DNA from 2 places in the Psychrobacillus sp. NPDC058041 genome. Region 1 is predicted to be linked to the other one. Evidence: riboswitches for the same ligand, from Rfam matches in the RefSeq annotation. Region 1 holds a riboswitch; the other holds the start of a gene.

Region 1 (4,223 bases):
TTATGAATGATTTAATTCAACAAAAATGTGCAATCCTACCGGATCAGCCGGGATGTTATTTAATGAAAGACCGACAAGGAACAATAATTTATGTTGGGAAAGCGAAAATATTAAAAAATCGTGTACGATCATATTTTACTGGTTCTCACGATGGAAAAACACAAAGACTTGTCCAAGAAATAGTTGACTTCGAATATATTGTTACATCGTCAGAGTTAGAAGCATTGATACTTGAACTTCACCTTATAAAAAAACATGATCCGAAGTACAATATTATGCTAAAAGACGATAAAACGTATCCATACATTAAAATTACAGCCGAGAAAAATCCTAAACTTATTATTACTAGACAAGTAAAAAAAGATAAGGGTAAATATTTCGGGCCCTATCCTAATTCTCATGCAGCTCATGAAACGAAAAAACTACTTGATCGATTATATCCTTTACGAAAATGTCAAAAGTTGCCGAACAGAGTTTGTTTATATTATCATATGGGGCAATGCTTAGCTCCCTGTGTGAAACAAATCGAGGATTCCGTTTACACTGAAATAATTCAAGAAATTACTAGTTTTTTAAATGGCGGGCACTTACAAGTTAAAAAAGAGTTAACGGAAAAAATGCATGTAGCGGCTGAAAGCTTAGAATTTGAGCGTGCCAAAGAATATCGAGATCAGATCTCTCATATCGAACTGGTGATGGAAAAGCAAAAAATGACGATGAATGATTTTACAAGTCGCGATGTATTTGGATATTCAGTAGACAAAGGTTGGATGTGTGTCCAAGTTTTTTTCATTCGTCAAGGAAAGTTAATAGAACGAGATGTGTCTTTATTTCCGATCTATCGAGATCCGGAGGAAGAGTTTCTTACGTTTTTAGGGCAGTTTTATGCAAAAGTGGAACATATTAAGCCGAAAGAAATTTTCGTGCCAAGTAATACAGATTTGCATTTGGCAACGGAACTTTTAGAGATGAAAGTAATTATTCCTCAAAAAGGGACAAAAAAGAATTTGGTCGACCTTGCCGAAAAAAATGCAATATTAGCCCTAAAGGAAAAGTTTCATCTTATCGAGCGACAAGAAGAAAGAACAATTGGAGCTGTTCAAGAATTAGGGGAACTTATGGGGATTGCTACACCAAATCGAATAGAATCGTTTGATAATTCCCATATTCACGGCACGGATGCAGTTTCGGCTATGGTAGTTTTCGTCGATGGAAAGGCTTATAAAAAAGACTACCGAAAATATAAAACGAAAACTGCTGCTAAACATGATGATTATGGTGCAATGCGTGAGGTAGTTCGGAGAAGATATACCCGTGTTTTAAAGGAAAACTTACCACTGCCAGATTTAATAATAATTGATGGTGGAAAAGGACAGATAGAAGCTGCCAGAGAAATTGTCGAAGATGAACTTGGGTTAGAAATACCTATTGCTGGGCTTGCAAAAGATGGTAAGCATCAAACTTCTCAGCTATTATTTGGTGATCCGATGGATATTATCCCTATGAAACGTACAAGTGAAGCGTTTTATTTATTACAACGAATTCAAGATGAAGTGCATCGTTTTGCGATCACCTTTCATCGTCAACAACGAGGGAAACATACTATTGCATCTTCCTTAGATGGTATTGAAGGTATAGGACCAAAGCGAAAGACGTTATTATTAAAACATTTCGGTTCGTTGAAAAAAATGCAAGTAGCTACTAAAGAGGAATTTATAGACGCTGGACTTCCAGAGAAGTTAGCAGACATAATGGTTAATCATTTTCAGAAAAGTTCATTGTCTTCTGAATAATGTTGTGGTATGGTTGAAACAATTTAATATTCACTTAACAAGTGAAGATAGAGGTGCGAACTGATAAGAGTACTTAACGGGAGGATGAAAAGATCCTGTAATCGTTGAGGAAAGGATCATTCGCCGAAACATAGAAAAGCTTTTCCTTTTCTTATGTTGGTTCTGCATTTAATAAATGTAGAATTGTCAGAATGAAGTATTCTGGAGGGCTATCTCACATGGACAATTTTTTGACCGTGTATGAGACAATGCTTTTCACAATATGTGAAAAGCATTTTTTTATCTTTAGCTTATCATTGAAATTAGGGAGAAGATGTTCATGAGCAAAATTGTAATGAAGTTTGGTGGAACGTCGGTTGCAACAACCGAAAAAATTGCAAATATTGCAGAGCGCATAAAACGTGAGAAAGAAAAAGGGCATGATATTGTAGTTGTTGTATCCGCTATGGGTAAGGTTACAGATGATTTAGTTGGTTTAGCTTATGAATTGTCTGAATCACCAAATAAAAGGGAAATGGATATGCTACTATCCACAGGAGAGCAAGTAACCATGTCTTTGCTTTCAATAAAATTAAATTCAATAGGTATAGATTCTATTTCTTTAACCGGTTGGCAGGCAGGTTTACAGACAGATGAAGTACATAGGAATGCAAAAGTAGTTAAGTTAGAGGCATCTAAAATTTTGAACCTGCTTTCTGATAATAAAGTGGTGGTCGTTGCAGGCTTTCAAGGTGTGTCCGAATATGGAGAAGTTACTACTCTAGGTAGAGGCGGCTCTGATACAACTGCTGTAGCTATTGCTGCTTCTATTGAAGCAGACATTTGTGATATATATACAGACGTAGATGGTGTATTTACTTCTGACCCTAGGTTTGTTTCAAATGCTAGAAAGTTAACGCAATTAGAGTACGATGAAATGCTTGAATTAGCTAATTTAGGGGCAGGTGTTTTACATCCGAGAGCAGTAGAGTTTGCTAAAAATTATAAAATCCCTTTACGAGTACGCTCAAGCTATAACGAAGAAGAGGGAACCATTTTAAAGGAGGAAGTAGATGTGGAAAATAACTTAGTTGTTCGTGGGGTAGCGTTTGAATCTGATATTGTACGTTTAACAATAGAATATGATGTTCCATTTAATGGTTCATTGGCATCTATATTTACTACCCTTGCAGCAAATCATATAAATGTGGATATTATTGTTCAATCAATTGTTGATCACGTAAAGCCTGCTGTTTCTTTCTCAATAAAAAAAGAATCGTTAGCGGAAGCAATAACCGTTTTGGAATCCAATAAACAAGTGCTAGGATTCACTTTTGCAGATTTTGAAGTTGGGCTTGCAAAAGTGTCCATTGTTGGTTCGGGAATGGTTTCTAATCCTGGTGTTGCAGCACAGATGTTTGATCGCCTTAGAAAAGAGAATATTCCAGTGAAAATGGTAAGCACATCGGAAATAAAAGTCTCTGTTGTCGTACCTCAAAACGAAATGATACAAGCTGCAAATGCTTTGCATGATGAGTTCGGGTTAGCTATTGTTTAATTAGAAAAGCGCAGGTACACTTTAAGTGCAACTGGTCGAGTGATTTGAACTAGACATAAGTTACACTTTTAACGAAGACTATTAAAGAGGATCTGGAAGCGACTACTTCGCTTCCAGATCCTTTTTTTGAAAGAAGTAAATGCAGTATTGCCCAGCGAAACCTGTGTTCATAGTACTTTAAAGAATTAAATAATACAGCGGATTTCCGTTTCAGGTGGACGCTTTCTGCGGGGTGAGCGATGAACCATCACCGCCGCTTGCGCGTTCGTTGTGATGTTTCATCTGTCTCACTCATCCCGCCAGAGTCGCCACCTTACACTACAATCCATAAAGTGGGTATTACATAACAAGTAGTTCTCAAACTAATGATCATAGGATTTAAATGTCATATAGACTTAGAGAAAAATAGGAAGTATCGTTTATTATAGTAGTGAAGCCGCGGACGAAATTGTATCTTCGTCCGCTTTTAAACGAGTATGAAAGTATTTTTTCTCTAATTACCCAAACCAAACGCATCATGTCTTCACAAATTCCAAGAGGGGGACGGACAAACATTCGCCACAAGATGACCGAAAAAATGGATCATGAAGTGACGCAGTCACTTCACGATCCATTACTCTTACGTTAATAGTGTAGCTAATATTTTGTCCAATGCAATCTGGAAACAGTAAAGATAAGATGCATTTAAAGGAAGCTAGCCTTTTTCTTAATAATTTTCTAGCAAATATCTGTCAATTTTAGATAGTTGCTTTCAAATCCCATTTGATATGGAATGTAACAACTCCATTTTTCTTTACTTGTTCGTCAAAGCACTCTGCCATATATCCACCAATTTTTTGTTGTTGTTCAGCTAAAAAACCAGCTTCCAATCGATGACTTCTACTAATCCCACT
Region 2 (4,223 bases), on a different contig from region 1:
AGAATGAATGGTAAGCTGATCGATTGGTTAGTAACTGAAAAGAGAGAACAAAATGTTTATATATTATGCAATATAGTCATCCTTAGGAATGTCGTTAGGGAGACTTTTACTATAATATTTTCCTTTTGTAGATACTGCTATAATCACAGTGAGTATAGCTGCTAGAATTGCTGCGAAGAATGCAGCGGTACTTTGTAAAAATGATCCCATATAACCTAATGCAGCTATCGTACCTAAACAGCTTGAAATAAGTAAAGATATAACTCCAACGGGATTCCATTTATATAAATATTCTTGTCGGGACTCATAATAGCCAGGCCCGATTTTTAATAGTTTTTTTACAATCATAGCATCACTAACTATTATAGCTGCCCAAGCAAGTAAAAAGACTCCTTGGAATGTCATAGCTGTATCTAAATGATCAACGATACCACCGAGCATTAAAGCCATCGCACATACTCCTGTGACAACAACCCAAAATCGTCTGCCTGGTGTAAATTTGAAGATGTTCTCGAAGAAATTAGAAAGTGATAAGGAACTGCTATATATATTTGTAACATTTATTCTTAGTTGGGTTAGCATAGTGAATAACGCGCCACCAATACCGAGGAGCAGCACGATGTAAACACCTGGATTTGGTTCTCCCAAACGAACACCAAACCATATGCCAAGACCACCCATAACCCCAAAACAGAAGATTTGTGGGATAAATCCTATAGCCACCGATCCTATTTTAATATCTTTAGGTTTAAGGAATCGGGCATAATCTGATGAAAGAAGGGCTGTGAGTCCCATTATTCCATGCTGCATTCCTATACAAAGTAGTAAAGCTTGTCCTCCTATTTGAACTCCTTCAGGCATATACGTCCAAAAAGCTCCTTCATAAACGGAGGGAGTGTGGAATGATATTATTATAGTGATCGTTAAAAAAATAGCTAAAATTGGTAAAGACCACTTTTGTAGTTTATCGAGTTGTTTAATTCCAAACCAATTCAATGGAATAACAATTGATCCGAAGAAGATGATTAGTGCCCATTTTGGTAGGGCGGGGAAGAAGGTGTGAACTGCAGAAACTAAAATCAGGCCTTCAAATGCACAATACATGATGAAGTTTGTTGCATAAATGAAAGAGGTTAACGATGCGCCTATGTAACCGAAACCTCCACCTCTAGAAAATAGATTGACGTTCATACCGGATTTTGCTGAAATATAAGCAATGAAAGTTCCAAGTATACCCGCAACGATTATCGCATATATGGAGGATATGATGGCATTTATGGCTCCAAATTGAAGTGCCATAACGCTTCCCATTTGAAAATAAAAAATTGCCGTTGCGATACCAAAAGTGATATTGGTAATACTAAACCAACCCATCTTCCTTTGTTCTCGTGGCACTCTATCTAATGAATAATCATCTTTCATTTCTTCTGACACTTTGTGATCTGCGACTTGGACAGATCCCATAATATCAACTCCTTTTTTTGTATGATAACATGAAAAACCTCACTTCCATTTATTGTGTATAAATTCGTTTATCACTTCATTCGTTTTCTATTGTATCAGTAATACCAAGGGTTTATCAAACTTAGTGATTCCTGACCTGATGATTACTGGCTATTAAATTTACTCATCCAATAGTGATTTGGGACTTTAAAAAATAGAATAAGAGGGATTGTAGCTATTCTTAGTACATATTTCTCAATGCAGAAATATTGTTTTCTCTTATAGACTAATTGACAGATAGAGTTTGTTATTGTAGACTATGGACAATAATTAAATACAACCTCACTTAATTTGTGGGGTAGAGGCGCGATATTTAACAGTCCTTAGTGGAGTTTGAGAAGCCATGATTCTAGGGAGAAGGAAATGTCGCCGAAGTTTGTAATAAATCTCTGTATTACTTGCTGGGTCTGTAGTGAATAACTGCAGGACTGTCCATTATAATCATCCCGGTTTATAATGGTGTGCTATCTCATTTGGGAAAAGTAGAGGATTTAGGGCAACTATGCATATTGCGACCTGAGTTCATCTCAGGTCTTTTTTTGTATAGATTGTCCTTTTTTCATATCCAAACACATAAACTAAATTTAAAAAGGGGAGAAACAATGATGAAAAAGAAGTTATCAATATTTATTGGGCTATTCCTTACGACAATGTTGTTATTGGCAGGGTGTGGAACAAGCTCAAAGAGTAATGGTTCAGGTTCTTCTAATGGTACAAAAGAAAAAGATACATTTACGATAGGATTAGAGGCTGGATATCCACCTTTCAACTGGACACAAATGGATGATTCTAACGGCGGAGTTAAGCTAGACGGCAATGCAGAATACGCAGGTGGATACGATGTAGAGATTGCTAAAAAGATTGCCGATGGATTAGGAAAAAAATTAGTAATTGTAAAGACAGAGTGGGATGGTCTTGTTCCAGCTTTAACTTCTGGAAAAATTGATGCGATTATGGCTGGGATGTCACCTACAAAAGAACGTAAAAAAACAATTGATTTCTCAAATAACTACTATACATCTAATTTTGTTATGGTAGTAAAAAAAGGCGGTCCTTACGAAGGAGCAACATCTATACAAGATTTTAAAGGTGCTAAAGTAACTGGCCAGTTAAATACATCACATTATGGTGTAATTGATCAAATTAATGGAGTCAAAAAACAAACAGCTATGGATAATTTCCCAGCAATGAGAGTGGCATTAGAATCAGGAAAAATTGATGGTTATGTATCAGAGCGACCAGAAGGAATTAGTGCTTCTTCAGCTAATGAAAACTTTGCGATGATAGAATTTACAGATGGATTTAAAGCACCGGAAGAAGAAACAGCGGTTGCGGTTGGTCTCAGAAAAGATAGTGATTTAACAGATAAAATCAATGAAATATTAGCAAAAATATCAGATCAAGACCGACAAGAAATTATGGATAATGCAATAAAAAATCAACCAGCTGCAGAATAATGATGAGGATAACCGGCTGCAACTTCTAAGCAGTCGGTTTTCATGTTTAAAGGAGGAATATGATGAGTTTCGAGTGGGTAGTTTCAATTGTTACCAATAACTGGCCGATGTTCCTTCGAGGAGCAGGATATACTCTATTAATATCTATCATTGGTACTATAATAGGAGCAGTTATCGGCTTATTGGCTGGTGTAGTACGTACAATTCCTTTGCCTGAAAGAACAGCCAAAAAAATTATATTAAAAATAGTGAATATTATTCTATCTATATATATAGAGTTTTTCCGTGGAACACCAATGATTGTGCAAGCGATGGTCATTTACTATGGATCTATGCTAGCATTTAATATTGATATGAACCCTATTATGGCAGCGGTATTTATTGTATCTATTAATACAGGGGCATATATGGCTGAAATCGTTCGTGGCGGCGTGATATCTATTGAAAAGGGTCAATTTGAAGCAGCGCAAGCAATTGGTATGAATCATATACAAACGATGCTTCACGTTGTATTACCACAAGTGATTCGCAATATCTTACCTGCGACTGGAAATCAATTTATTATTAATATTAAAGATACGTCCGTTCTAAATGTAATTAGTGTATCGGAGTTATTCTTCCAAACGAAATCAATTGCGGGAAATAACTTCCGTTACTTTGAATCCTTTTTTGTAGCTTGTATTTTGTATTTCGTCATGACGTATACAGTTACACTAATCCTACGTTATTTTGAAAGAAGGCTAGATGGTCCTGCGAATTACAGCATGATTGGACAGCCGGCACAAGTCACACAACCAATAAATAATGCAGGAAATCAGTAAACAAAGGAGTTTTTATTATATTATGGAAAAGGTAATTGCAATTGAGCATTTAAGTAAATCCTTTGGGACCCATGAAGTATTAAAAGACATTGATTTTTCGGTTAGTAAAGGAGAAGTTGTATGTATTATCGGTTCTTCAGGATCTGGTAAATCTACTCTTCTTCGTTGCGTTAATCTTTTGGAAAAACCAAGTGGTGGTCAAATTATTTATAATGGAGAAAATATTTTAGATAACAAGCATGATATTCATGCATATCGGACTAAGCTTGGAATGGTTTTCCAACAGTTTAATTTATTTAATAATCATAATGTCTTAAACAATTGCGTTGTTGGACAAGTGAAAGTTCTGAAGCGATCGAAAGAAGAGGCTGAAAAAACAGCGATGAAATATTTGGAAGTCGTTGGTATGTCTCAATATGTAAATGCTAAACCAAGCCAGTTA

The links. A riboswitch is a leader RNA that binds a small molecule or an ion and turns the genes downstream of it on or off. The one in region 1 is predicted to bind lysine.
Region 2: it holds a riboswitch for lysine, as region 1 does, so the genes downstream of both, ACFVR1_RS12420 (transporter substrate-binding domain-containing protein) here and ACFVR1_RS15315 (aspartate kinase) in region 1, are expected to answer to the same signal.

The regions. Positions count from the first base shown of each region.
Region 1 covers NZ_JBHVRO010000010.1:68,788-73,010, reverse strand. Annotated here, with positions in the region: gene uvrC (excinuclease ABC subunit UvrC) at 3-1,793, shown strand; lysine riboswitch at 1,834-2,013, shown strand; gene ACFVR1_RS15315 (aspartate kinase) at 2,113-3,330, shown strand; gene ACFVR1_RS15310 (YslB family protein) at 4,068-4,223, opposite strand, start outside.
Region 2 covers NZ_JBHVRO010000007.1:66,581-70,803, forward strand. Annotated here, with positions in the region: gene ACFVR1_RS12415 (purine-cytosine permease family protein) at 64-1,464, opposite strand; lysine riboswitch at 1,795-1,978, shown strand; gene ACFVR1_RS12420 (transporter substrate-binding domain-containing protein) at 2,109-2,960, shown strand; gene ACFVR1_RS12425 (amino acid ABC transporter permease) at 3,023-3,781, shown strand; gene ACFVR1_RS12430 (amino acid ABC transporter ATP-binding protein) at 3,804-4,223, shown strand, end outside.